Linked DNA regions of Pontibacter liquoris. The protein of the gene in region 1 interacts with the protein of each later gene in a pairwise test. Links are inferred from orthologs where the notes say so. Each region holds a gene or a part of one and is shown on either strand. Other genes may lie near its edges.

Region 1 (10,205 bases):
GTGGATATAGCCCGGGATCCGCGTTGGGGCCGCATTGCCGAAGGCGCCGGGGAAGATCCTTACCTGGGTTCGGAAGTGGCCAAAGCGATGGTGCATGGCTACCAGGGCCAGGACCTGGCTGCCAGCAATACAGTGATGGCCTGCGTGAAACACTTTGCCCTGTATGGTGCGGGCGAAGCCGGTCGTGATTACAACAGCGTGGACATGAGCCTTAACCGCATGTTCAACGAGTACCTGCCTCCTTACAAAGCGGCCATCGATGCCGGCGTGGGCAGTGTGATGTCTTCGTTTAACGACATAAACGGCGTACCGGCTACGGCAAACAAATGGCTGATGACGGACCTGCTGCGCGGCAAGTGGGGCTTCGATGGGTTTGTGGTAACAGATTATACGGCGATAAATGAGCTGATGGCCCACGGCCTGGGAGATGAAGCGACCGTAGGCGCGCTTGCCCTGAAAGCCGGCATCGACATGGACATGGTAGGCGAGGTGTTCCTCAAGCATTTGCCGCAGCTCATTCAAGAAGGCAAGGTTACGGAGGAGGATGTAAACAAAGCCTGCCGCCGCATTCTGGAGGCCAAGTATAAACTGGGCTTGTTTGAAGATCCGTACCGGTATACGGATGAGAACCGCGCCAAAGCAACCCTGATGAAGCCCGAGTACCGGCAGGCAGCCCGCCAGATCGCTGCTAAAGGTATGGTCCTGCTCAAAAACGAAAAGCAGACACTGCCGCTCAAAAAGTCCGGAACCATTGCCCTGATTGGCCCGCTGGCAAAAAACCAGCGCGATATGATCGGTAACTGGAGTGGCGCCGGCGACTGGAAACAGGCCGTGTCGCTGGAGCAGGGTATCCGGAATGTGGCAGGCAATAATGTCAAGATTGTGTATGCCAAAGGCGCTAATTTTACAGATGATCAGCAAATGATCGCGCGCCTGAATGCCCATGGCGGTGAACTCGACATCGACAAGCGATCTGCCACAGCCATGATCGATGAAGCTGTGAAAGCCGCTCAAAAAGCCGATGTGATCGTAGCAGCAGTAGGAGAGTCGCAGGGCATGACGGGAGAAGCAGCCAGCCGCTCTGATATTGGTCTGCCGGGCCAGCAACTGGCCCTGCTCAAAGCGCTGAAGAAAACAGGGAAGCCGCTTGTGATCGTGCTCATGAACGGCCGCCCGCTCACACTTACCTGGGAAGATCAGAATGCCAGCGCCATGCTGGAAACCTGGTTTGCCGGTACCGAAGCAGGCAATGCCATTGCCGACGTGCTGTTTGGCAACTACAATCCTTCGGGCAAGCTTACTACAACATTCCCGCAGGTGGTGGGGCAGATACCACTCTTTTACAACCACAAAAGCACAGGCCGCCCCTTTGCCGGCGACCCGCTCGACAAGTATAAATCCCGCTACATGGATGTGTCCAATGATCCGCTATATCCCTTTGGCTATGGGCTGAGCTATACTTCCTTCAGTTATGCTGCGCCCCAACTCAGCAAAACTGCCATTAACCCTTCCGAAACGCTGCAGGTGAGTGTGGTCGTGAGGAACACCGGTAACTACGATGGCGAAGAAGTGGTGCAGCTGTATGTGCAGGATGTGGTAGGCTCCATCACACGCCCGGTTAAAGAACTGAAAGGCTTTCAGAAGATCGCACTAAAGAAAGGGGAAACCAAAACCATTACGTTCAATATCTCGCCGGATGATCTGAAGTTCTATAACAATGACTTAGAGTATGTGCTGGAGCCCGGCGATTTTAAAGTGTTTGTAGGCACCAACTCCCGCGATGTAAAGGAAGCCGCCTTTAAAGTAGTGGAGTAAGAATAACAGCTAAAAACAATTCTGGCAAGTATAAAACACGGTTTGACCATTGCAAGTTGTTGTGCGGTTTCAAAAAAGCGAAGACAAGTATAGCCTACCTGTCTTCGCTTTTTTATGTTAAATAAACAATATCTACTGCTTTGAATAAATTGCACCATATTTCACCTTACGCATGGATTTGGCACTATAGTTGAACTTAATGCTACCACCGATGTTTATGCAAAAGATACTACCGGCATAACGGCTAACCAGTATGAAAAACAACCGAAACATGAAAAAACGATCCACTTTTCTTTCCCTGCTGATGGGAGTATTGCTGTTAACTTTTAGCAACACCTACGCTGCCGGCACCGGCGACGAGGCACCTGCCACCTGGACGCATACGTATGCCGAGGCATCTAAACTGTCTAAAGAAACGCACAAGCCAATTATGATGGTGTTTGCTGGTTCAGACTGGTGCAAGCCCTGCATTATGCTCCGGAAAGAAGTATGGGATACGGAAGCCTTTAAGGCCTATGCCAAAGATAACCTGGTGTTGCTGGAGCTCGATTTTCCGCGATTCAAGAAAAACCAATTGCCGGCAGAGCAGATGAAGCAGAACGAAGAACTGGCGGCCAAATACGATAAGGAAGGTATTTTTCCGCTGGTGGTATTAACCGATGCTGATGGTAAGGTACTGGCTAAAACCGGCTACCAGCCAGGCGGCGCTGAAAAGTATGTTACGCACCTGCAGTCGCTTTTGAAGTAAGTAGTTTATAGCATATTTTAAAACGGAAGCCCATGTTGCAACTATTGCAGCATGGGCTTCGTGTTTATACTATATTTACGCTCAAATGCTCAAAAGATATTTCCTCTTTCTCCTTTGCCTTTTTCTCCTGACCAATTTTGCGCAGGCACAGCGTCTGCCCACCAAAACGCCACAGCAATATAAAAAGGTTTTATTGCTGATGGGGACCCGTTTTGAACTTGCTGCGGTTACCACCGACGAGCAGCTGGCTTGGGAAGCCATCGCTGCCGGCGTGAAAGAGATACAGCGCATCGAAGCGCTTATTTCCGAATGGCAACCCACTTCCCAGACCAGCGAAATCAACCGCAACGCCGGCATTAAACCGGTAGTGGTCGACGAGGAACTCTACGAGCTAATCAGTCGCAGCAATCGCATCTCCCGCATCACGGGCGGCGCATTCGATATTTCGTTTGCAGCCATCGACAAAGTATGGCACTTTGACGGAAGTATGACAAAGCTTCCGAGCTCGGAAGAAGTGGCCGCCTCCGTTAAAAAGATCGGTTATCAAAACATCATCCTCAACCCTGCGGACCACAGCGTATTTCTCAAAAATAAAGGCATGAAGATCGGATTTGGTGCCATCGGCAAAGGCTATGCGGCCAACCGCGCCCGCGATGTGATGCGCGAAATGGGCATACCCGGCGGCGTGGTAAATGCGGCCGGCGATCTGACCACCTGGGGCCGGCAGGCTACCGGCGAATCGTGGTATGTGGGCATTGCCGACCCGGCCGAAAAAGACAAGGTCTTCTCATGGCTGACAGCTGATGACATTGCCGTGGTGACCTCGGGCAATTATGAAAAGTATGTGGAGCTGGCTGGTAAAAGATATTCCCACATCATCGACCCGCGCACAGGCTATCCCGTATCAGGACTCAAGAGTGTGACCGTGGTTTGCGCCAATGCCGAGCTGGCCGACGCGCTTGCCACTGCTGTATCGGTGCTGGGCGCCGATGAAGGGTTGCGGCTGGTAAACCAACTCAAGGGAGTGGAGTGCCTGTTGATCACAGAAAATAACGAACTGCTGACCTCTGAGAACCTGCAGCTCCATTACTATAAAAACAAACCGTTAACGAGCGGAGCAGTCCGTGAAGAAAACACCCAAAACAGATGAAGCGATCTTATCCACCTTTAAAATGTCTACTCGGCAGCCTCTGCCTGCTAGGGCTGATGAGCAGTTGCGAAGCGGTCAAACCTTTCCAGAAAGCCTACCTCAACGAAGAGGAAATGCAACTGAGCATGCACAAGTCCGAATCTTTTGAAGTGAATTTTGAATCATACCGCGAGGGAGGCTCCGGCGCCAATGGCGGCAAAGTAGGAGGAGGGTGCGGATGCAACTAAAGTATGCAGTGCTGCTGCTGGCCTGTGGCATAGCAACAGCAGCAAGAGCGCAAAGCGCAAAAGACCAACGCGTGCAGCAGTTGCCACCGGCCGACGTGAACATTTTAGCCAGTTATTACACCCAGGACGGCAACCACTCGCCGGTGACGGGCGGTGTGGGTACCGAAGAGCTGACCGACGTTACGCCTACCATCATCGTCAATGTGCCACTGGATACGGTCACGAATCTGAACGTAAATTTCGGGATGGACTTTTACTCATCCGCCTCCACCGATAAAATAGATCCTTACACGGTTTCGTCGGCTTCCAGTTCCGATACCCGCACGCACATAAATATCGGCTTTAGCCGGAACAACAGCCTGCACCGGGTGATCAAAAGTATTCATGTGGGCGCATCAAAAGAGTATGATTATACTTCTTTCTCGCTGGGTGCGGGTTGGTCGAAAGGCTCATTGGATGGCAACCGGGAACTGAGTTTAGGAGCTGAGGTTTTCTTTGATACCTGGAAAATTATTTACCCCATTGAGCTACGCGGCCAGGGCGACCTGGTGCCGACTAAAAACCGGCAATCCTATAATTTCTCGGGGACGCTCTCGCAGGTCATTAACCGCCGCTTGCAGGCCTCCGTTTCCACGGACCTGGTATACCAGGCTGGTTTGCTTTCAACGCCGTTTCACCGGGTATACTTCCGCGATGATGCTGCCCATACGGTGGAGCAGCTGCCAGATAGCCGCTTTAAGTTTCCGGTGGGCATCCGCCTGAACTACTTTGCCAGCGATTATGTGACCACCCGCCTGTTTTACCGGTTTTATAATGATGATTGGGGCATTGTATCGCATACCTTGGAAGTGGAAGCACCAGTTAAAATCGGGCCGTTCTTTTCTTTTTACCCCTTCTATCGCTTTTACACGCAAACCGCCGCCGATTATTTTGCTCCCTATGCCGAACACAGTATAGCTGACGCCTTTTATACATCGGACTATGACCTGTCTGACTTTCAAAGTAACAAGTTAGGGATGGGGGTGCGGTATTCGCCGCTTTTTGGAATATCAAAATTCAACCTGCCATTCTCGGGCAACAACTCCCTGTTTAAAAGCATCGAGTTGCGCGCTGCCCAGTACTGGCGCAGCGATGGCCTGCACGCCTTTATCATCAGCACCGATTTGGGCTTTACCATCCCGGCCGCACAGTAAAACAACAAAGCCGCTCCAATTATAGAGCGGCTTTGTTGTTTTAATAAGTATGGCAAGTGATTTATAAGTATAACACTTGAAGTATATTATGCCTCTTTTGCCGGAATATGCTTGAGGGTTTCGAGCAGGAAACCCCAGTATTTCTGCACAGAGCTGATCTGCACTTTCTCATCAGGCGAGTGCGCTCCGCGAATATTAGGGCCGAAAGAGATCATTTCCATGTCGGGGTAGTTGGCGCCAAGTATGCCGCATTCCAGGCCGGCATGGCAGGCGTTCACGTCGGGCTCGCTTTGGAACATGTCGCGGTATAGCTTGGTCATGATCTGCACAATAGCTGCCTCCGGCCGAGGCGTCCAGCCCGGGTATGAACCCGTCAGCTTTACCTCAGCACCGGCCAATTCCAGCGCACTCCGGATCGCAGTAGCCAGGTCCAGCTTCTCTGAATTTACAGCACTTCGTGTCAGGCACATGATGGTATAGCCGCCTTCCTGCACCAGCACCCGTGCCAGATTATTGCTGGTCTGTACCAGGTTCTCGATGTCGGGGCTGAGGCGGTAAATACCATTTGGGCAGGTATACAGCACGCGCAGCAACTTGTGCTGAAAGTCGGCCGGTAATACCATTGCGGGAACGGTTGTTGGTTCCAGCACCACTTCCAGTGCAGGGTCTGTGGTGGCGTATTCGGCCTTCAGCACCTGGGTTTGCTGCACTATCAAATTTTTAAATGCTTCTTCCTGGCCGGCAGCAACCGCTAGTATGGCAAAAGACTCCCGCGGAATAGCGTTGCGTAAGCCACCGCCATCCAGGGCGCTCACCTTTACAGCTGTTTCTTCGGTAGCCTGAAATAGCAACCGGTTCATGAGCTTGTTAGCATTGCCACGTCCCAGGTGAATGTCCATGCCGGAGTGGCCACCGGTTAAGCCTCTAACTGTTAGTTTGTAGCCTTTGCTGCCCGCCGGAGCCTGCTCGGGCGTATAGTGGCCGGTTGCGGTTACATCTATACCGCCGGCACACCCAATGGTCAACTCCCGGTCGTCTTCAGTGTCCAGGTTCAGCATAATGGGAGCGTCCAGCAAGCCGCCCTTCAGGTTCATGGCCCCGGTCATACCTGTTTCCTCATCTATGGTAAACAAGGCCTCCAGCGCAGGATGTGGGATATCGGTAGAAGAGAGCAAAGCCATAATGCTGGCCACCCCAATGCCATTATCGGCACCCAGGGTGGTGCCATCTGCTTTTACCCAATCACCGTCCACATACATGCGGATGCCTTCGGTATTGAAATCAAAGGTGGTGCTTGCATTTTTCTGGTGCACCATATCCAGGTGGCTTTGCAGCGCTACCGTCTGGCGGTCTTCCATACCGGGTGTTGCCGGTTTTTTGATGATCACATTCCCCGTTTCATCAACCAATGTGGGCAGGCCCAACTGCTCGCCAAAGTTTCTGATGAACTGGATCACACGCTCTTCTTTCTTTGATGGCCTGGGAACGGCATTCAGGTCAGCAAAATGATTCCACATAGCCTTTGGTTCCAGGCTTCGTATGTCAGTGCTCATAGTTTGATGTTATGTTAGCAAGTATAAATTAGAGTATCTATGGCCGAGAAGAGACAAAACAGGCACTTTCTCCGCCTAAATACAGGGCTTAAAGTTACGGATTTATATGGCTTTTAGCGCACTGCAGATTCTTATTCCAGGTTAATAGGGATTCCATTTGCGAGCTGGCTGGCCGGTAAACTCGGGTGTAACAGTCAAAATCTGCCTGAGTGGCTATCTTTCGGATGCGGGCTTTCGTAAGTACGTTGAAAAACTTTATGCAGCAGATTTATAGCTGGCTCGAAGAAACAACAGGGATCAGCATCGCTTTTCAGGAACAGGTACTGCTCACGGCCCTCGTCCTGCTGGCGCTTTGGCTGCTGAGCAGGGCGCTGCTGCGCTTCATCTACAAGCGCCAGCCCGATCTCCGAAAACAATACCAATGGCGCAAAACCACAAATTACATTACTACGGCAGTAGGCATTATGCTGCTGGCTAATATCTGGTTTAACGGGTTCCGCTCTATTGCTACTTTCCTGGGTTTGCTTTCCGCCGGCCTGGTAGTAGCCCTGCGCGAGCCCTTACTTAGTATGGCGGGCTGGTTATACCTGATCTGGAAACGCCCGTTTCACATCGGGGACCGCATCCAAATAGGAGACCATGTGGGGGATGTGATCGATATCCGGTTGTTCCAGTTTACGCTGAACGAAGTACGGGAATGGGTACAGGGAGATCAGCCGACCGGCCGGGTGGTTCATATACCTAACGGGCGCCTTTTTCTGGTAGCGCAGTCCAACTACAACTATGGCTTCCCTTATATCTGGCATGAAGTGCCCGTGCATCTGACCTTTGAAAGTAACTGGCAGAAGGCAAAAGGCATTTTGCTTGAATCCGCTGCCCGCAACTGTGAGAAGCTCTCGGAACAAACGATGTTGCAGGTGAAGAGGCGCTCTCAGCGGCACCTGATCTTTTTTGATGACCTGGACCCGAAGATCTATACTAAGGTAATAGATAACGGCATTCAGCTTACGGTGCGCTACCTGAGCAGAATTGCCGGCAGAAGGAAAAGCGAGCACCAGATCTGGGAAGAAGTGCTGCCGCAGTTTTTAGCAGCACCGGATATACAGTTTGCCTATCCTACCACCCGTTTTTACCAGACGCCGCCCGGCACCCAATCGCCCATGTACCCGCAGGTTGGGGATTGAAGTCCGGCAAACGAATGCCATCTCTTAACTCCTGCCCCGGTTATCACTTGTCATGAAACAGGTATTATACCTGGTCTTGATAGCGGGTAAAGTTGGAATTACATTCAGCAAGTATGGCCCTTAAAAGGGGTAACCAATGGCAATATTCAGCGTCATGCCGGTTTCCCCCTTAAACGAAGGAGTGAAGTCGCTGAGCACGTTGCGTTCTCCTTTGGGTAAGTAGGGGACCTGCACCGGTATGCCCAGGTCAAATCGGATCACAAAGAATTCGATGTCCACGCGTACGCCAAAACCGGTTCCGATCGCCAGCTGATCCATTAAATTGCTGGCCTTGAAAGCAGCGCCAGGCTTCTCGGCTGTCTCACGGAGCAGCCAGATATTACCGGCATCCACAAACAGGGCTCCTTTAAAAAAGCCCGTGATAGGGAAGCGGTATTCCACGTTTGCTTCGAGCCGGATATCACCGGTTTGGTCAAAATAGGATGTCTGGATGCTATCCGGAACATTGTATGATCCAGGCCCGATACTGCGGGGCTGAAAGGCCCGGATGCTGTTGGGGCCGCCAATGGTAAACTGCTTGACATAGGGCATGGTGTTCGAATTGCCATACGCGAAACCCACTCCAGCTAAAAGGCGTGTAACAAGTTGGCTTTCTTTTCCGAAGTTGAAGTAGTACCTGAAATCGTTTTCAACCCGCGTGTACTGCGAATAAGCCTTGCCAAAGAGCGTGCGACCTACCGAATCGGTTGGGCTGGACTGCCCGGTCAGGCTTTGCAAAGCATTGATGGCATTTCCTGATAGATCGATATTGACATTGTTAAAGAACTGATGCGTGCGCTGCTCATAGATCTGCGTATTCCAGGTTAGGTTATACATGGTTCCGATGATGAATTGCTCCTCGAAGCTGCGCTGTAAAAACTCACTTGAATCGAGCAGCGCTTTAAATTTGTCGGACGTATTAGCCAGCTGCACAAACTGCAGGTTAATCGGCGTTACTTCGTGCGTGATTGTTGGCCTTGGACGCCAGTTGTAGCCATAGGTGGCATGAAAGGAATTTAACTGAAAAAAGTTAACCCTGTTCTGGTAATCGAACCCCAGGGTCATGGTGGTATGCGGTGCAAACTGCGAGCGAAGGTTATGAATCTTGAAGGGCGCCACAAACCGCGGAAAGGTCAGGGCGGCTTCGGCACCAAGCTCCACTGAGTTCAGGCTGGTACCCGAATTTCCGCCAGACAAAAAGCTGCCCGTCAGGCTGAGGGTTAGCAATTCTGAACCTTTCAGGGCATTCCGGTTCCGGAACGAGGCCGTGATACCCGGGCCGGCAAAGCCGTTTGTCTTGGATACGCCCTGTGCTTCGGCCTGCAGCGATTTCTTAAACGATTGTGTCAGGTATATATGGGCATCAAGCTTATCGGGGTTGAGCGTATCCACATCGTAATCAATGTTGGCATACTTGAAAGCACTCAGGCCCATCAGGCGCTGCAGCGAAAGCAACTGCTCCTGCCGCGAATAGAGGCTGTCTTTTTCAAGAAAGATATTCGGCATCAGCCGCTTGGCCTTGATGTAATTCTCATTCGGGATATAATCGTAGCCTTTAAAATGGATGGTGTCGTTTGCATACAGGCTGTCGGCCAGCGAATAACCCGTAAACACATAAATATCATCCATGGTATAAGGATGTAAAGCCGCGGCGGGAGCGGTCTTTTTCAGGCGCAGCAGCACGTCCAGCTGATGGTTACCCACCGTAGAATCTACCTGGAAGATCATCAGGTCGGGGCTGAAGTTAAAATAACCTTTGTTTTTGAGGAGGTCATCAATGCGCTCGCGCTCAGCCGTTAAGGTCTGCAGGTTATAAATATCGCCAACTTTCAGCAGGGAGCCGTCTTGTGTTTTCCGGATCGCTGTCGCTGCCTGCACAGAGTCTGTGGCAGGAAACTCGATGCGCCGGATGCGGTAAGGCTCTCCGACATTGACATGCCAGTTCACGGCCATTTTCTTCGTCGCCACGGTATCGAAGGTACTCGCTACCGCTTTGTTAAAGTATCCATTATTGTCCAGTCTCCCCCGCATGATGCTGTTGACGGTACCGGTATCGAGTTGCGAGAGCAGCACCGGCGGCTCGCCCATTTTGGTCTGTACCCAATGCTTGATCCCTTTTTCTTTTTCTGTATAAAAGGCGTTATATATCCATAATTTAAACGGAATACCCAGCAGCTTCGCATTCGGTTTTGGCCGCACCACCCCGTCAAGGTCGGTGCTTAATTTGCTAATTTCATCTTTCGACGTATTGCCGTCCACCTTCACCTCATACTTCCAGAATAGGGCCTCGCCTTCG
Region 2 (10,170 bases), on another replicon or contig:
AGCGTGGAACTGCTCGTGCTCATAGACCGCCTCTACACCCGCCACCTGCCCATTGAGGCCACCTATGTGGGCCGGCAGGTAAACTCCCTGCAAAGCCAACGGGTACTGGTCGAGTGGAAAGACCAGCAAGCCGATGAAGACAATATCTGGTTGATTACCAAAACAGAAGAATAAATCCTCCTTATGCAAGAGCTCAGCGTCCGCAACCTGTTAGGCATCAAAGACATTACGCCGCAAGACATACAGCTCATTTTTGAGACAGCGGATAATTTTAAAGATGTGCTCAACAGGCCGATCAAAAAAGTACCTTCGCTGCGCGACATTACCATTGCCAACGTTTTCTTTGAGAACTCCACCCGCACGCGCCTCTCTTTTGAGCTAGCCGAGAAAAGGCTTTCTGCCGATGTGATCAACTTCAGCAGCAGTAGCAGCTCGGTAAAGAAAGGTGAAACCCTCCTGGATACGGTCAACAACATCTTGGCCATGAAAGTGGACATGATCGTGATGCGCCATGCCAGCCCGGGAGCGCCGCACTTTCTGAGCCGCCACATCAAAGCCAATATCGTAAATGCCGGCGACGGCACCCACGAACATCCTACCCAGGCCCTGCTCGATGCCTTCTCGATCCGGGAGAAGTATGGCGAAGTGGCCGGTAAAAAAGTGGTGATCATTGGCGATATTCTCCATTCCAGGGTGGCTCTTTCCAACATCTTTGCACTCCAGAAACTGGGGGCCGAGGTGATGGTCTGCGGGCCGGTGACGCTGCTGCCCAAGTATATCAAAGAGCTGGGCGTGAAAGTGGAAACAGACGTGCGCAAAGCGCTGGCCTGGTGCGATGTGGCCAACGTGCTGCGCATACAGCTGGAGCGCCAGCAGATGAAGTATTTCCCGTCGTTGCGCGAGTATACGTTATACTATGGCATCGACAAAAAAATGCTCGACAGCCTGGACAAGGAAATAACCATTATGCACCCGGGCCCTATTAACCGTGGCGTAGAGCTGAGCTCCGATGCCGCCGACTCAAAACAGGCCATTATATTAAACCAGGTCGAGAACGGCGTTGCCATCCGGATGGCCGTTTTATACTTGCTGGCTGCCAAACAGTAAACTTTCCGTAATCCCGGCTTCTCCGGCGCCTACCTGGCGCAAGCATCCGCTTGTGCCAACTAATAGGTATGGTAGCTCCCTAAGTATGGCAACCACCCACCGGTGCCAAATTCGGGAAATGACGGAAATTACTTGTTAAGGATGAAGGCATAAGGCTGAGAAAGGCACAAGCGGACGCTTGCGCCAGAGTAAATCAGGGCTTTATACTTGATAGCAGTAGATACCGTTTTATCTGAACTATATAAAAGCAAAAAAGCGCCGCAGATCTCTCTGCGGCGCTTTTTGTTTCAGCTCTTGTTCAGGCAAGCCTTATTCCATATTCAGCTTCATGTCCGGCGTGTTCATCTCGAAACCAACCCGTCGGTTTTTAGCCCGGGCAGCTTCTGTTCTGCGTCTAGACAAGCGCTCATTCACTTTTACAAGTGGCTGTGTTTCACCGTAGCCTCTGGTTACCAGACGATCCGGGTTCTGCACACCTTGCGATACCAGGTAATCTTTTACCGCCTGTGCTCTGCGCTCAGACAGCGCCTGGTTATACTCTGCAGAACCGATAAAGTCTGCGTGGCCTTTGATCAGCAGTACGTGATCCTGGTATTTACCCAGTACCATTACGATGCTATCCAGCAGTTGCTTGTAGCTGTCGTCTACGCGGGCCTGGTCAAACTCGAAGCGTACTTTCTCATCCAGCAGTTTCAGCGTAGCGGCATCCAGTTCAGGGCAACCACCTTTTTCAGCTGGTCCGGCTGTGTTAGGGCAAATATCTTCGTTATCTGCTACACCGTCGCCGTCAGTATCTACCGGGCAACCGTCCGGACCAACCTGCACACCGGCAGGAGAATCAGGGCACTTATCGTTAGCGTCAGCTACACCGTCGCCATCTGCGTCAGGGCAGCCTTGCAGGTTCGCTACACCAGCCTGATCAGGGCACTGGTCGTCTTTATCAGCTACACCGTCACCGTCACGGTCAGGGCAACCCTGCAGGTTGGCTACGCCAGCCTCTGTCGGGCACTGATCCTGGTAATCCGGCACGCTGTCACCGTCTGTATCGATCGGGCAACCTTGCTTATCCACCTGCACACCGGTTGGGGTATCAGGGCATTTGTCTCTTCTGTCCGGCACACCATCCGCGTCCGTATCTTTTGCTTTTCCTAAACCGAAGCCCAGGCCAACATTGTGCATCAGGAAGCGATCGTTGTCGCCTTCAGAAACACCGTCGAACTTATCATTGCCTGTCAGCATGTAGTTGGATTCGATAAAGAGGCTAACCGCGTCAGAGAAGCGGAAGCGGATACCGGCACCACCCATGGCAGCAGCTGTAATGAACTTGTCGTCCTGCAAAGAAGAACCATCAGCCAGCGTTGCATCTGTTTTGGTCCAAACGCCACCACCGGCCAGTTGCAGGTATGGTCCGATAAAAGCATCCTCTTTCAGAATAGTGCCATACATCTTCAGGCGAAGACCCAGCATAGCTGTTCCGAAGTGGGCATCAAACTTAGGCAACACTGCTCCTACCATAGCGCCTTCGGCGTTGGTGTGGTTGTAAGTTAAATGCAAGCCCGCATCAAAAGAGGGGCTGATATAACGGTTCAGGTTGATACCTCCGCCCCATTCCAGCTTATTATGATCCCAGTACTGGTTTTCTAGATCGCCCTTATATTGTAGAGCACTGCCATATATCTGGAGATTTGTGGGCTGGTCGGAACTTTGTGCCTGCACCTCGTTCGTAGTTACCAGCAGGGCTGCTACCGCGAGGGCTGTTGTACATAGTTTTGTAAGTTTTGTTCGCATGATTTTTTAAAGTATATTTTGATATGACAATACGTGCATGTTTCTAATCGAGTTTTATGTTGTTAAAAATTTAACAAAACTGCGGGGTCAGAAAAGGTAGCGGAATGGTAAATCCAGGATGAGAAGTAGAGTTGCATCATAAATAAGCCGGTTTTAAATTATATGTCAAACACGCTGCGCAACCTTTTGATAGCCAACCCGAATTGCACAGCAACTACACAGGACCTCTGCCTGCGGCTTTCAATAGCGGATTACTATTTAACTCAAACTGTTTTTAGAAAACAAAGTTGTAAGCGTTATAAAAAAATAATGCAAAGCCCATAAATATAGGGTAAGTGCAATAAAAAAGGCTGCCGGAAATGCCAGCAGCCTTTTTTGTTGCACTTAGCGCGCCTGCATGAGGCGCTCGATCTCATCGGCCTCTAGCGGTATATCCTTCATCAGGTCCACAGGGCCGTTTTTTGTGACCAGGATATCGTTCTCTAACCGGATGCCGATACCCTCTTCGCGGATGTAAATACCCGGCTCGCAGGTAAACACCATCCCTTCTTCAAACGGGCGGTACTTGCTGCCCACATCATGCACATCCAGCCCCAGCAAATGCGATGTGCCGTGCATAAAATATTTCCTATACAGCGGGTTGGCCGGGTCCTGGTTGCGTACATCGCCCTGGTTCAGCAGGCCCAGCCGCAGCAGCTCGTTCTCCATTACGGTGCCCACAAACTTGTGGTACTGGCCCAGCGTATTCCCGGGCACCAGCATCTGGGTGGCGGTTTTCATTACGCGCAGCACCGACTCATACACATCGCGCTGGCGCTGGGTAAATTTGCCGTTCACCGGCACCGTGCGGGTCAGGTCGGAGGCATAGTTGGCGTACTCGGCCCCAAAGTCCATCAGCACCAGGTCGCCGTCGCGGCATGCCTGGTCGTTATCCACATAATGCAGGATGCAGGCATTGGCCCCGGAAGCGATAATGGAACTATAAGCCGGGCCGCGGGAGCGGTTGCGGAGAAACTCATGGTAGAGCTCGGCCTCAATTTCATACTCCATCACGCCCGGTTTGATAAAGGGTAGCACCCTGCGGAAGCCCCGTTCGGTGATCTGACAGGCTTTCCGGATCAGCGCCAGCTCTGCTTCCGATTTAATGGCGCGCAGCTGGTGCATAATGGGCGCGCTGCGCTCATACTTGTGCAGCGGATAATGTTGCTGGCACCATTTAATAAAGCGGGCATCGCGGGTTTCTACCTCCACCACGGCGCGCAGGTGCTCGTTGCTGTTCAGATACACGTGTTCTGCCTCAAACAGCAGCCCGTGCAGTACATCGTTAAATTCATGCGTCCAGTACACGGTCTTAATGCCGGACACTTCCCGGGCCTGCTGTTTGGTGAGCTTATAGCCTTCCCAGGTCAGGACCTGATCGCTGGTTTCACGCACAAACAACACCTCCTGCATGCGCGGGTCTTTTGCATCAGGGAACAGCAACAGGATACTTTCTTCCTGGTCCACGCCCGAGAGGTAGAACAGGTCGTTGTTCTGCCGGAAAGCCATCGTGCCGTCGGCATTGGTCGGCATCACATCGTTGGAGTGAAAGATAGCGATGGCCGAAGGCTTGAGATGCCTGCTGAAGTTGTGCCGGTTATGAACGAACAGGTCCGGACTGATAGGTGCGTATCTCATTTTTATAACTTTATAGATGCGTCGCGGCACGGGGTGCAAACGACAGGTAGCAAAACGTTTTGTTAGAATAACAGGAGTGCAGGTGAACGAACCACATAATCAGGCTTGCGGTGCAGGCAACCTACGGGCAGGCCTTTAATAGGATAGCCAGAAAACGCCGCGGGCACGCTGCTAGTATTTATTTTTAGCTCAACCGCTTTGCGGGCGCTGCCCGGCAAGGGCTAGTACCTCCAGCAGCTGCTCGTTGCGGATCTCGCGGGCGCACTTGAAATGGCCTTCGGGGCAGGCTTTGTACCCGTGCAAGCCGCAGGGGCGGCAATACAGCGGCTCGGGGCGCTCTACTATCCGGGCAAAGTCAGCCAAGGGGCCAAACCCGAAACCGGGTACTGTGGAGCAGTAAATGGCGCAGGTTGGCGCATTCAGGGCCGAGGCCAGGTGCATGGGGCCCGAGTCGTTCACATAGTTCAGCACCGCATCGCGCATCAGCGCCGCCGACTGCAGCAGGTTGAGCTGGCCACACAAATTCGCTACGCGGGTATTTATACTTTGGGCGATGATCGTGTTGCAATGTTCCTTATCAGCTGGCGAGCCCAGTAGGTATACTTTATACTTGTTATCGAGGCTATCCAGCAGCTGTACCCATTGCTCCAGCGGGTACTGTTTGGTAAACCACACCGAGGTAGGCGCCATGCAGATAAAAGGTTCGGCCTTCAGGGGCTGCACTTTCGCAAAATCAGCTTCTGAAGGATAGAGCTTCGGCGCGGCCGCAACGGCATCGGTTACTGCCTGAATAAGCAGGTGGTTGCGCTCCACCTCGTGCGTACCAGAAGCAATATCGTGTGGGTAGCGGCGCGTGAAAAACCGGGAGAACGGGTTCTTGTCGAAGCCCACGGTGGTAGTAGCGCCCGACAGGGCCGTGAGCAGGCCGGTGGCCCCGAAACGCTGCACATTCACCACCAGGTCATACTTCTGGCTGCGGATCTGGCCCAGCAGTTGGAGCAAACTTTTATACTTGCCTTGCTGCTTGTCCCAGATAAGTACCTGACTAAGCAAAGGGTGCCCCTTCAGCAACGACTCATTGCCCTTGCGCAGCAAAAAATCCAGCTGGGCGCCGGGGTAGCAGGCGTGCAGTTTTTCTACCAGCGCGGTGGCCAGCACCACATCCCCCAGAAAAGCCGTTTGTATGATCAGTATCTTTTTCATCTGCCCTGTTGGAGCAAAGCTACGCCAAAGAGCCGGGAGTTAAAAACATTCCACTCTGTTGCCTTCCACCCAAACCCAAGATCACCCAAAGTATAGCAGCGCTTTCCCTGGCGTGCCCGGCCATTCGTTTACTAAGTATTTTGAATAAACTGTGAAAAACAGCGTTTTCTGTTTTAATATTGAACTATGGCCGCGTGCCAGGTATAAGCCTCCGATCCACTTTACAGCTAAATAACAGAAACACAAGCCACAAAGCCCACGCATCAGCTAATCCTATTATATATGAGTAAATATATATTACCCTTCAGTTTTTTCCTGCTTCTTTTAGTTTCCATGTCCGGGTGCGTTTCTACCTATATGCCCAACGCGCCCAACGTGCCCATGTTCACCGAGAAAGGTGAGCTCAGCGCCGCCGGCCACATCACGCCCAAAGGAAATATTACCTTTAATACGGCGTATGCTGTTTCCGATCATTTTGCGGTGATGGTAAACGGCTCGATGCTTAACAGCGAGCGCCGGAAAAGAGATTTCCGCCATAACCTACTGGAAGCGGGCGGCGGCTACTTTACCACCTTTGGCCCGCAGCAGGACCGGGTGCTGGAAGTATACGCCGGCGTAGGAGGCGGCAGCAGCGACCGGACCGAAAAAGACGAGAACAAAGAAGGCATTATGAAGTATACGCGCTACGAGGCCGACTTCAGCAAGTATTTTGTGCAGGTAAACTTCAGCTCCAAACGAAAAAAATCGCTGCACCTGCTCAGCCGCGATTTCCCGCTGAACTACGGCACGGCACTGCGCGCCAGTTACATCAACATGAACAAATACCTGGTAAACGGCATCCCCGGCGAGGAGGAGGATAACATCTTCTTCGAACCGATCTTTTATACCCGCCTGGCCCTGAACCGGTCGGTGCAACTGCAGTATACCAGCGGCGCCAACTTCGGCCTGAAGAACCGCAAAACCCTGACGGCCGGCTACTCGGTGTTCTCGCTGGGTTTTGTGGTGAACGTGGGCAACCTGGGCAGAGGAAATTAATGCCTCTGCGCCAGGTAGTTTATACCTGCCTGACCCTATTTTATACCTTCGGTTTTAAAGCAGGCATACCGTGGCACTACGCTGCTGCCGTAGGCCTGCTTTTTGCGTCTCTACTCTCTTTGCCGTACCTTTGCTGGCTAATTTTAGATTGAATGCCTGATTATCAAATCCATACTTTACCAAACGGCATCCGGGTGGTACACAAGCAAGTGCTGAACACCAAAATTGCCCATAGCGGCTTTATCCTGGACATTGGGAGCCGCGATGAGTTGCCCGACCAGCTGGGGCTGGCTCACTTCTGGGAGCACATGGCCTTTAAAGGAACCCAGAAGCGTAAATCGTTTCATATCCTGAACCGGCTGGAGTCTGTTGGCGGCGAGCTGAATGCTTATACGACCAAAGAAAAGCTGTGCTTTTACAGCTCGGTGCTCGACAATCATTTTGAAAAGTCGTTCGAGCTGCTCACCGACATTACGTTTCATTCCGTTTTTCCGGAGCGGGAGATCGAAAAGGAACGTGGCGTGATTCTGGAGGAAATGGCCATGTACCTAGATACCCCGGAAGAGGCCATTGTTGATGAGTTTGATGCCGTGGTGTACGACGGTCACCCGCTGGGCAACAACATCCTGGGCAGCAAAGAGAGCGTGTCGGGCTTTGTGAAAAAGGATTTTCTGCGCTTTATTGCCGACAACCTGAGCACCGACAAACTTGTTTTCTGCTCGGTGAGCAACCTGCCTTTTGCCAAAGTGCTGAAACTGGCCGAAAAATTTCTGCGCGATATCCCGGTGATCCACAAGGTGCGGGAGCGCGCGCCCTTCCGGCAGTATGTTCCCAAAGCCATTACGTTCGAGAAACCTATTTCTCAGGCGCATTGCGTGCTGGGCTGCCCGGCGTATGCGCTCAACGACGAGCGCCGCATTCCGTTCTTTATGCTGACCAACATACTGGGCGGCCCGGGCATGAACTCGCGCCTGAACCTGGCCGTGCGCGAAAAGCATGGCCTGGTGTATACCATCGATGCCAACTACGCTACTTACATTGATACGGGCTTGCTGTCGATCTACTTTGGCACCGAAAAAAAGCAGCTCCGCCGCACCACCTCGCTGGTATTAAAAGAGTTGAAAAAGCTGCGCGAAAAACAACTGGGCTCGCTGCAACTGCACACGGCCAAAGAGCAGCTGATGGGCCAGCTGGCCATGGCCGAAGAAAGCAACATGGGCCTGATGATGATGATCGGCAAAAGCATCCTGGACCAGGACAAAGTGGAGCAACTCAACGAGATCTTCGAACAGATCAGAAGTATAACCGCCTCCGACCTGCTTGCCATTGCCAACGACGTGCTGCGCGACGAACAACTCAGCTTCCTGAATTATGTACCTAATTAATTGCTGATTGCTAAATGGTTAAATTGTTCTAAACACACAGCAATTTAACAAGCAACAATTTAACAATTATCCTCATGGAATTCCTGGACGAAGAACTACAGCAATACGCCGAAGCACATACCTCGCCGGAGAGTGCGCTGCTGCACAAGGTAAACCGGCAGACGCACCTGAGCGTGCTCAAGCCGCGCATGCTTTCCGGGCACATGCAGGGGCGCATCCTGGCCATGTTCTCCCAGATGCTGCAGCCCCGCCAGATCCTGGAGATCGGGACCTATACCGGTTATTCGGCTCTTTGCCTGGCAGAAGGGCTGCAAGCCGGCGGCACGCTCCACACCATCGACATCAACGAAGAGCTGGAAGACCGCGTGCGGAGTTATTTTGAAGAGGCCGGGCTAACTGCATGTATAAAGTACTACCTGGGCAATGCACTGGAAATCATCCCCACCATCGAGGCCACCTTCGACCTGGTCTTTATCGATGCCGACAAGATCAACTATGCCCGCTACTACGACCTGGTGCTGGACCGCGTGCGCCCCGGCGGCTACATCATTGCCGACAACGTGCTGTGGAGCGGCAAAGTGTTGGCTAAATACCGCAAAAAGCTCGACGAGGATACCAAAGCGGTGCTGGACTTTAACCAAATGGTGCAGGATGATGCCCGGGTGGAGAATGTGCTGTTACCGGTGCGCGACGGCTTGCTGATCGCCCGGAAGAAGTAGTGCGGTTCGAGGTCAGTTCGATGGCAGGAGGAAGCTGCTGCCGAACCGCAGATACTTTTTTTCAGCCGATCAATGTTTTTGGCAATGCTTAATAGCGGCTAATTTCCAAGTATAATATTATAGCTATACTTGTTACCTTGCGTTTGATGCTGGGTTTTATACTTCAGCCTATACTTGGTAGCTGATTTCATACCACCGTTTTATACTTTCGGCTATACCATGTAGCTATCTTACTTCATCCTTTTTATATTTTGGCTATCCTTGGTAGCTGCCCTTCTTCCTCAGTCTAATACTTGCCTCGTTTCATCTTATACTTTGGAGCGCTCCAAGCCCGCGAGGGCTCGTCCTTGCGTTTCGCGCTGTGGCGTGAAGCTGCTCCTCGCTGGCGCTGCGGGCTGCCGCATGCGCGGCACCGCAACACACCAAGGCGCTCAACCCAAGGACTGGGATCAATTCGATAGCTATTGTTTATACTTCAGCTTAAGTATAGGAAGGAAAGAATCAAAAGCTTTTGCTTTGCAACTTAAACCAAGTCCCCCTTTGAAGGGGGTAGGGGGATGTTATTACCTAACCACAATACTTATACTTGTCTCTAGTAAAACAGCCCTCTTTCCTATTCTGTCATCCTGAAAGGATCTTGTGAGCAAGCTAATGAAGCTAAAACTATACTTCTTATACCTAAGCTAAAGTAATTACAGACTCCCCGCCTTAAACACGGAGGGTTTGGGGGTGGTTGGCCTCAGGACCACAACGCCTATACTTCCGAAACAACCAACAGCCAAACTCCCTCCTGTTTTTAGTGCCGGGCTCAGGCAACAGACCTCCCCATTTCCCCAAAAAGCTAATAATCTGGCGCTTGGCCCGTTCTATACTTGCCCGCAGGAGCAGGCTGCTGCTGCGTCTGCAAAAAATAATACAAATAAGTTAGCCAACGGTTTTAGAATGCTTATCAAATTGCGTTAATTTCGTGCTGCTTACCGTCTGTGCTGAACATATTAGCTTATAGCTATTTAGCGGCAACCGCCTCAATGGTAAGTAGAGCCCGAATTCAACGATTAGCCAAGTATAAGTCCCGCTTTGATAATGAGAAAACAGTGTACGCTTCTCTTCCTGCTTTTATTGCCGCTGTTGGCAATGGCCCAGAATATTACAGTGCCCAACAATGTATACTTTGCTGATATCCATCTGAAGCTTTCGGATGGTGCCCAGCAGGAGATCCAGAAGAAAGTGGACGCGCTGCACCGCAACCAGACCTA

Evidence for each region.
Region 2: the proteins of LWL52_RS07930 (region 1) and LWL52_RS18430 interact in binary tests that used the Escherichia coli proteins (3 or more experiments, as listed by UniProt). The link is inferred for Pontibacter liquoris from one-to-one orthologs.

Annotation. Positions count from the first base shown.
Region 1 is NZ_JALEBG010000001.1:1,908,127-1,918,331, forward strand. The notes cover bases 4,454-7,407. They hold LWL52_RS07930 (aminoacyl-histidine dipeptidase), read right to left. Parts: upstream 6,687-7,407; coding sequence 5,220-6,686; downstream 4,454-5,219. Other genes in these bases: LWL52_RS07925 (DUF3570 domain-containing protein), read left to right, coding at 4,454-5,133; LWL52_RS07935 (mechanosensitive ion channel family protein), read left to right, coding at 6,944-7,407. Outside these bases: beta-glucosidase BglX, read left to right, coding at 1-1,815; LWL52_RS07910 (thioredoxin family protein), read left to right, coding at 2,069-2,563; LWL52_RS07915 (FAD:protein FMN transferase), read left to right, coding at 2,649-3,713; LWL52_RS07920 (DUF4266 domain-containing protein), read left to right, coding at 3,770-3,940; more of LWL52_RS07925, read left to right, coding at 3,931-4,453; more of LWL52_RS07935, read left to right, coding at 7,408-7,870; translocation and assembly module lipoprotein TamL, read right to left, coding at 7,991-10,205. UniProt on the Escherichia coli protein: Dipeptidase with broad substrate specificity. Requires dipeptide substrates with an unblocked N-terminus and the amino group in the alpha or beta position.
Region 2 is NZ_JALEBG010000003.1:329,255-339,424, forward strand. Bases 2,427-5,345 are described here. They hold LWL52_RS18430 (aminopeptidase P N-terminal domain-containing protein), read right to left. Parts: upstream 4,573-5,345; coding sequence 3,280-4,572; downstream 2,427-3,279. Other genes in these bases: LWL52_RS18425 (OmpA family protein), read right to left, coding at 2,427-2,895; LWL52_RS18435 (glycosyltransferase family 9 protein), read right to left, coding at 4,762-5,345. Outside these bases: bifunctional pyr operon transcriptional regulator/uracil phosphoribosyltransferase PyrR, read left to right, coding at 1-174; LWL52_RS18420 (aspartate carbamoyltransferase catalytic subunit), read left to right, coding at 184-1,107; more of LWL52_RS18425, read right to left, coding at 1,417-2,426; more of LWL52_RS18435, read right to left, coding at 5,346-5,775; LWL52_RS18440 (hypothetical protein), read left to right, coding at 6,058-6,810; LWL52_RS18445 (M16 family metallopeptidase), read left to right, coding at 6,963-8,195; LWL52_RS18450 (O-methyltransferase), read left to right, coding at 8,270-8,914; LWL52_RS18455 (LysM peptidoglycan-binding domain-containing protein), read left to right, coding at 9,998-10,170.